Regions from separate parts of the Yersinia alsatica genome, predicted to be linked through region 1. Evidence: predicted binding sites of a transcription regulator. Region 1 holds the regulator's gene; the other holds the start of a gene.

Region 1 (4,430 bases):
CCTGCGTTCTTGAAGTGCAGGGTGTTTCGCACGATTACGCCGTCTCTGGCGGTAATTCAGTAATTATCTGATAAAGCTCTTCATCACTTTGTGCTGCCCGTAGACGACGACACACTGTTTTATCAGCTAATCGCTTGGCTACTAAAGACAAAGTGTGTAAGTGAGTTTTACATTGATCTGCTGGAACCAACAAGGCAAATAATAGGTCAACCGGTTGGTTATCAATCGCATCGAAAGCGATGGGTTGTTCCAAACGGATAAATACACCCACGGCACGCAGGGTGTCTTCTTCCAACTTGCCATGAGGTATCGCGATACCACTACCAATGCCAGTGCTGCCCATACGTTCGCGGGTTAATACAGCATCGAAAACGATCTGTGACGGCAGGTTAAGCTGTTTGGCAGCTAACTCGCTGATAATTTCCAAAGCCCGTTTTTTACTTGAGCAATGTACGGAGCTTTTGGTGCACTCGATATTTAATACCGAGCTTAATTGCAATGCTGGATCGTTGATCATCTCATCTTTCACTTAAGCGCTGTTTTAGACCTGATACCAGCGGGGAAATTTTCTCTCCACCGCTGGAACAGATTATGTAGCGAGTGTAGAACCTTTATCGGTTAATGTTGCTTCAATTTATCTTTATGCTTGTTCAACTGGCGGGCCAGTTTATCAACCAGAATATCAATTGCGGCGTACATATCCTCCTGCTCTGAGCTTGCATGCAACTCGCCCCCATTCACATGTACCGTGGCTTCTGCAATTTGTTTTACTTTTTCGACACTTAAAACCACATACACCTGGTTAATTCGATCAAAATATTGCTCAAGTTTGGCAAATTTAGTGGTAACAAACTCGCGTAATGCTTCGGTTATTTCGACATGATGTCCGGTAATATTGAGCTGCATAGTGTCTTCCTTCTCAGTTCAGGTCAAACCAACTGTTTACGTTGATTTGACGGCGGGATGGATAACGACTCTCGGTACTTCGCGACAGTTCGGCGCGCCACCATAATGCCTTGTTCACATAATAGTGTGGTCAGCTTGCTGTCACTCAGTGGTTTGGCAGGGTTTTCTGCCGCAACCAATTTTTTCACCAGCGCACGAATCGCGGTAGAAGAAGCTTCACCTCCGCTATCTGTATTGACGTGGCTGGAGAAGAAATATTTCAGCTCGAAAATACCCCGAGGACTATGCAGGAACTTCTGCGTGGTCACGCGGGATATTGTCGATTCATGCATATCCACGGCCTGAGCAATGTCAGCCAGTACCATGGGTTTCATAAATTCAGGCCCATTCTCAAAGAACGCCACTTGCTGTTCAACAATGCAACGCGCCACTTTCAGCAACGTTTCATTGCGGCTTTCAAGACTTTTTATCAACCATTTTGCTTCTTGCAGATTGCTGCGGATAAACTGCCCGTCGCTATCATTGCGGGTATTGTTACCCATCGCTGCATATTGCTGGTTAATTTTCAGGCGTGGAATGCTATCGGCATTCAGCTCGACCGTCCAGTGCCCTTTGTCTTTACGTACCAGAACATCTGGAATGACGTACTCCGACTCCCCAGTATTGATAGATTGGCCTGGGCGCGGATCCAGCGACTGAATCAGGGCGATGGCTTCTTTAAGTGTATCTTCTTTTAGCCGACTTAAGCGGATCATCGTGCGGAAATCGTGGTTACCCAGCAAGTCCAGATAATCGCTAATAACCAAGCGCGCTTCGGCAAGATAGGGGGTGTCTTTCGCATATTGCGATAACTGCACCAATAAGCATTCGCGCAGATTGCGAGCCGCAACGCCAATAGGATCAAAGTGTTGTATCCGTTTAAGCACGGCCTCAACTTCATCCAACCCGACGTTTTCATCCCCCATACTTTCCAGAATGTCTTCCAGAGGAACGGTAAGATAACCGGTTTCATCAACGGCATCGACGATAGAGGTGGCGATCGCGGCATCGGTTTCTGAGAAGGGTGTCAAATCAACTTGCCACATCAGATAATCTTGCAGTGTTTGAGTGGTTTCACCCTGATAAACCGGTAGTTCATCATCACTGTAATCATTGCCCATGCCCGATGGGGTGCCTGCGGTGTAAATCTCATCCCAGGTGGCATCCAGCGGTAACTCTTCCGGCATATCTTTTTGTTCTAGCGCTTCGCGAGTGTCGAGCGATTCACTGTCTACGGTTTCTTTGGCATCAATCTCTTCATGAAGATCGGTTTGCTCAAGCAGGGGGTTACTCTCCAGCGCTAACTGAATCTCCTGCTGGAGCTCAAGCGTAGAAAGTTGCAACAGGCGAATAGCCTGTTGAAGCTGCGGAGTCATGGCCAGTTGTTGGCTAAACTTGAGTTGCAAACCTTGCTTCATAATACGGTATCAATTTTCCTTAATGGATGACGAAACGGCTTTCGAGTGAAGATTAGAGGCGGAATTCTTCACCCAGATAGACACGTTTAACTTGTTCGTCAGCCAAAATTTCCTGTGGTGTGCCGTGAGCAATTAAATGCCCTTGGCTTACAATATAAGCCCGCTCACAAACGTCCAATGTTTCACGTACGTTGTGGTCGGTAATCAGAACTCCAAGGCCGCTGTCACGCAGATGCTCAATAATTTTTTTGATATCAATAACAGAAATTGGGTCGACCCCGGCAAAAGGCTCATCCAGCAGAATAAATTTAGGATTTGCTGCCAGTGCGCGGGCAATTTCAACACGGCGGCGTTCACCACCAGAAAGCGATTGACCTAGACTGTCACGTAAATGAGTAATATGGAACTCTTCCATCAACTCATCAGCACGTTCTTGACGTTGTTCAGATGAGAGGTCTTTACGGATTTCCAGCACCGCCATCAGATTGTTAAATACACTCAGGCGGCGGAAGATGGAGGCTTCTTGCGGCAAATAGCCAATCCCACGCAGGGCGCGTTCATGTAGCGGCAAGAGGCTGATATCTTCGTCATCAATCACAATACGCCCGGCGTCACGCTGGACAATGCCGACGACCATGTAAAAAGTGGTGGTTTTACCCGCACCATTCGGCCCAAGCAGGCCGACAATCTCACCGGACTTTACTGTCAGGCTAACGTCTTCGACCACTTTACGGCCTTTGTACGCCTTAGCCAGTTTTTCTGCGATTAATGTTGCCATAAATGATTACTTACTCTTCTTTTGGCCTGAAGCTGCTGGCCCTTTGTCTTGTAATTGGGACGGTAATAGCACGGTAGTGACGCGATTGCCTTTGTTACTAAAGGCTTCCATCTGCTGTTTTTTCACCAGATAAGTGATGCGATCACCTTTGATATTGCTATCAAGCTGCTCCAGATAGGCGTCACCGGTCAATATGACTAAGTCATTAGCGACTTCGTAACGCAGTTTCTGCCCGTGGCCTTTGACCGGTTTGCCACTGTCTTGCATCTGATAAAAAGTCACCGGATTACCAAAACCTTCGATGACCATTTTGTTTTGATCACCGCCCGGACGAGTCACGACAACTTTATCAGCCTTAATCTCAATGGTGCCTTGCTTGATAACCACATTATCAGTAAATGTGACGGTATTCGCCGCCATATCTAACGCTTGTTTGACCGAATCGACTAGAACGGGTTGGTCCGAATCGCCGGTTAAAGCCAATGCAGGCAAGCTTGCGGCCAAAAGTGAGCTGGCAAGCAAAAAATGACGAATTTTATTTTTGGATTTCATAAGAGGTTTTAACCTTTTCAATCAGCTCGGCGGTCTTATCCCGCAAGTTCCCACGCATTTTCATGCCGTTAGATGTAAATCCAACACCAAAGAGGGTAACTTCATCGTCTGAGGATACATCCTGAGTGATCAAATTAACCTGGGCGTTATCGGTTCTAATTTTTTGTAACTGGGCATCTGGGGTCAGGCTATCAACCTCAACGTGACCATACAAATAAAGCATTTTATCATTGGTCAGCTTGGCGCGATCAGCTCGTACTGTCCAAGTGGCGACAGCATTCTCATCAAACATGGTCATGACCGGTCGGGTAAACCATGTCAGTTCCTGTGCCGCGAAGTTCTGAACCTCTTCTGCCACCAATTTATAACTGAGTTGCCCGACCGGATTAAAGACCACGGTCACAGTATGCTGGCTTTGTGAAGAGGGCTCAGTATCATCAACCACCGGTTGAGTGGCTTGCTGATTAAAGCCCGACATATTCCAGCCAATCAATGCTAATGCAATCAGTGCTAAGGATATCGTTATCCATAGTCTTGTTTTACTCATATCGACAATCCTTTGGCACCTTCGAGTTTACCTTGGGCCAATAATATCAAATCACATATCTCGCGTACTGCACCGCGTCCGCCATTGATATGCGTAACATAATGCGCCTTGGGAATGAGCAATGGATGGGCATCAGCTACTGCAACAGATAACCCCACTTGCGCCATGACGGGCCAATCAATCAGGTCAT
Region 2 (4,430 bases), 1.8 Mb from region 1:
TGGTGGTTATGGCCATTTTTCAGCGTTATAGCACGCCAGTCGTCCGCCGTGTTCGGGCCTATTTGGCGGATATTAATGACGGTTTCAATGAAGTCATAAATGGTATGGGCGTGATTCAGCAGTTCCGTCAGCAAGCGCGCTTTGGGGAACGTATGGAATCAGCCAGCCGCGCGCATTATGTCGCGCGTATGCAAACCTTGCGTCTGGAAGGTTTTCTATTGCGTCCGCTGCTGAGCTTATTTTCTGCTTTGGTGTTGTGTGGTTTGTTGCTGCTTTTTGGCTTCAGTCCAGAAGGCTCTGTCGGGGTTGGTGTGCTGTATGCATTTATTAACTATTTGGGCCGACTCAATGAACCGCTGATTGAACTGACCTCACAACAGTCGATCATGCAGCAAGCTGTGGTGGCCGGGGAGCGTATTTTCGAGCTGATGGATCGTGCCCAACAAGGCTATGGTACTGATGACCGCCCACTGTCCAGTGGTCACATTCAGGTTAAAAACGTCAGTTTTGCTTACCGTAGCGATAAAATGGTACTGCAAAATATTTCCCTTGATGTGCCTTCGCGCGGTTTTGTCGCCTTGGTGGGGCACACCGGCAGTGGTAAGAGCACATTGGCTAATCTGTTGATGGGCTACTATCCGGTGCAAAAAGGTGAAATTCTGCTTGATGGCCGGCCGCTACCACAATTATCACACCAAACATTGCGCCAAGGCGTGGCGATGGTGCAGCAAGACCCGGTGGTACTGGCTGATTCGTTTTTTGCCAATGTAACTTTAGGCCGTGATATCAGTGAGCAACAAGTGTGGGATGCACTGGAAACAGTGCAACTGGCCCCGTTAGTCCATGCTTTACCTGATGGCTTGCACAGTTTGCTCGGCGAGCAGGGCAACACCTTGTCAGTTGGGCAAAAACAGTTGCTGGCGATGGCGCGAGTATTGGTGCAGGCCCCACAAATTCTGATTCTGGATGAAGCCACGGCGAATATTGATTCTGGTACTGAGCAAGCAATCCAGAAAGCCCTGCAACTTATCCGGAAAAACACCACGTTGGTGGTGATAGCTCACCGCCTTTCAACCATTGTCGATGCGGATACCATCCTGGTATTACACCGTGGTGTCGCAGTTGAGCAAGGTAAGCACCAAGAGTTACTGGCGGCTCATGGGCGCTATTATCAAATGTATCAGTTGCAGTTGGTCAGTGAAGATTTAGCCGCTATAGACCAAGTAGAAACCGCGGTGAGTTAAACAATAAGCTGCGGGGCTGATGGGCCCTGCAACTTATACCTGAGAGCTTTTCGCTTTAATCCTTCCCGTGAATATCCCCGTTAATGTCCACTCGGTGCGACTCGCGCACCATAATCTGGCAAGACTATAGCGCGCAGAGGCGACCCTGCACTTCTGTGACGCGCGTCGCACTAATTTGGTGCACAAAAACTGTTCGATAATATCGATTCAGCTGCTGCTCCGTTGGATGAGTTATCTCAACCGCCCTCTGTTCGCCCTTTCCAGATTAAATTCTCATGACTCATATTTATGGCATAGCCTTTGCTTTATCTGTTGCGTGGCAGACATGAATTCGACCTAATTCGAGAAGGGGCAAATATGAAGCTGGTTACCGTGGTGATCAAACCATTTAAGTTGGAGGATGTGCGTGAAGCCTTGTCCTCTGTAGGTATTCAGGGGCTGACCGTAACCGAAGTAAAAGGATTTGGTCGCCAGAAAGGACATGCAGAACTCTATCGGGGAGCTGAATACAGCGTCAATTTCTTACCTAAAGTGAAAATTGATATCGCTATTGCTGATGATCAATTGGACGAAGTCATTGATGTGATCAGTAAGGCCGCCTATACCGGCAAAATTGGTGATGGCAAAATTTTCGTTGCTGAATTGCAACGTGTTATTCGCATCCGTACCGGCGAAACAGACGAAGCAGCACTGTAATTTGCAGGCTCAAATTTAGTGAATAGGGATGGGTTGATGATGAAAAAACTTTTATCCGTGTTGGGCCTGAGTTCGGTAGCGATGCTGCCCTCTTTGGCAATGGCCGCAGCACCGGCTGTAGCTGACAAAGCCGATAACGCTTTTATGATGATTTGCACCGCTTTAGTGCTGTTTATGACTGTGCCCGGTATTGCCCTGTTCTATGGCGGCCTGCTGCGTTCTAAAAACGTATTATCGATGATGACTCAGGTCATGGTGACCTTTGCACTGATTTGCGTGCTGTGGATACTGTATGGCTACAGTCTGGCGTTCAGTACCGGTGGTAATGCGTTCTTCGGTGGTTTTGATATGGCGATGCTCAAAGGTATTGGTTTGACCAGCCTGAGCGGCACTTTCTATCAATATATTCATGTGGCGTTCCAAGCCTCATTTGCCTGTATCACCGTCGCGTTGGTGGTGGGTTCATTCGCCGAACGTATTCGTTTCTCCGCAGTATTAATTTTTGCGGTGCTGTGGTTCACCTTCTCATACCTGCCAATGGCGCACATGGTATGGGGCGGCGGTTTCCTGGCACTGGATGGCGCGCTGGACTTCGCAGGCGGCACTGTGGTGCATATTAACGCCGCGATTGCTGGCTTGGTGGGGGCATACTTGCTGGGTAAACGTGCCGGTTTTGGCAAAGAAGCTTTTAAACCACACAACTTACCGATGGTGTTCACCGGTACAGCTATCCTGTATATCGGCTGGTTTGGATTCAATGCCGGTTCTGCCAGTGCCGCTAACGAAATTGCCGCACTTGCCTTCTTGAATACTGTTGTTGCTACCGCCGGTGCCATCCTTTCTTGGGTATTTGCTGAGTGGATTTTACGTGGCAAACCTTCACTGTTAGGTGCATGTTCTGGCTGTATCGCCGGTCTGGTTGCGATTACTCCAGCGGCAGGTACAGTGGGCGTCGGTGGTGCACTGATTATCGGTCTGGTTGGTGGGGTTGCTGGTCTGTGGGGTGTGGTTCTGCTGAAAAAATGGCTGCGGGTGGATGATACCTGTGACGTGTTCGGCGTCCACGGCGTGTGTGGGATTATCGGTTGTATTCTGACTGGCGTCTTTACTTCTGCTTCTCTGGGCGGTACAGGTTACGCGACTGGCGTGACTATGGGCCATCAAGTCGGTGTGCAGTTGTTCAGTGTGGGTGTCTGTTTGGTCTGGTCTGGTGTTGTTGCTTTCGTGGCCTACAAAATTGCGGACCTGGTGGTTGGTCTGCGGGTACCTGAAGAACAAGAACGCGAAGGTCTGGATGTTAACAGCCACGGCGAAAATGCATACAACCAGTAAGCTAAGTAGTTATTGCCCGCTGATAGGTTAGAAAAAATAACAAAGATGATGATAGCAACAGGGGCGATGGAAACATCGCCCCTGAACTATTTAGATACCGACAGTTTACTATCAACGATGCAAACGAATAACCCCTTCCTGCACCGTTGAGGCTATCAGCACCCCTTCCCGAGTATAAATCTGCCCGCGAACAAAGCCCCGAGCACCAGAGGCCGACGTGCTTTCTACCGCATACAACAGCCAATCATCCAAACGGAATGGCCGATGGAACCACATGGAATGGTCGATGGTGGCAATTTGCACACCCGGCTCAAGGAAGCCAATCCCGTGCGGCTGTAAGGCGGTCAGTAGGAAATTGAAATCAGAGGCATAGCCCAGTAAATACTGGTGAACTCGTAAGTCATCCGGCATTTTGCCATTGGCACGGAACCAGACATAACGATTGGGCTCTTCTACTGAACCTTGCAGCGGGTTGTGGAATTTTACCGGGCGCATTTCAATGGGCTGATGGCCGATAAACTTCTCCCGCACTTTTTCGGGGATGAGATGGGCAAATTGGCGGGCAATTTCAGTCTCAGACATTAACCCCTCTGGTGGGGGGACATCTGGCATCGTGTTTTGGTGCTCAAGACCCTCTTCCTGGCTTTGGAACGATGCCGTCATGTAGAAGATAGGTTTACCATTCTGAATCGCACTCACCCGACGAGCGCTGAAGCTGTTGCCATCACGCAATGTTTCGACGTCATAAATAATGGGTTTGCTGCTGTCCCCTGGGCGTAAAAAATAGCTGTGAAATGAATGAACAAGCCGGTCAATCGGAACGGTTTGTTTGGCTGCATAAATCGCCTGACCCACAACCTGACCACCAAATACCTGGCGCAAGCCCAGATCTTCACTTTGGCCACGGAAGATCCCTTCTTCAATTTTTTCCAGATCGAGTAGATCGAGCAGTTTTTCTAATGCCTGACTCATGTTGTGGCCCCTGATGATTGAGTTCATACACAGTGTGCTGAATCCATTGGTCGGTCGTCAATATATTGCTGCGAAACGGCTGCTCAGTTGATCAGCATTTGATAAGGAATAGTCTGATAAATAGCTTAATCGGGCGGCAAGCGCCATGGCTCAGCATATTGTGCTATAATTAGCTTGCTAGGTGGT

The links. The regulator sigma-54, encoded in region 1, starts transcription at its own class of promoters, with help from an activator protein. The targets are predictions, from matches to a motif close to GTTGGCACANNTTTCGCTNT.
Positions count from the first base shown of each region.
Region 2: glnK (P-II family nitrogen regulator) is a predicted target of sigma-54. The motif match lies at 1,532-1,551, and genes of this name have one in related genera.

Region 1 is NZ_CP104006.1:1,234,637-1,239,066, forward strand. Features, by position in the region: gene ptsN (PTS IIA-like nitrogen regulatory protein PtsN) at 35-517, opposite strand; gene hpf (ribosome hibernation promoting factor) at 619-906, opposite strand; gene rpoN (RNA polymerase factor sigma-54) at 930-2,363, opposite strand; gene lptB (LPS export ABC transporter ATP-binding protein) at 2,416-3,141, opposite strand; gene lptA (lipopolysaccharide ABC transporter substrate-binding protein LptA) at 3,148-3,693, opposite strand; gene lptC (LPS export ABC transporter periplasmic protein LptC) at 3,677-4,240, opposite strand; gene kdsC (3-deoxy-manno-octulosonate-8-phosphatase KdsC) at 4,237-4,430, opposite strand, start outside.
Region 2 is NZ_CP104006.1:4,334,528-4,338,957, reverse strand. Features, by position in the region: gene N0H69_RS19660 (SmdB family multidrug efflux ABC transporter permease/ATP-binding protein) at 1-1,244, shown strand, start outside; gene glnK (P-II family nitrogen regulator) at 1,602-1,940, shown strand; gene amtB (ammonium transporter AmtB) at 1,980-3,272, shown strand; gene tesB (acyl-CoA thioesterase II) at 3,384-4,244, opposite strand.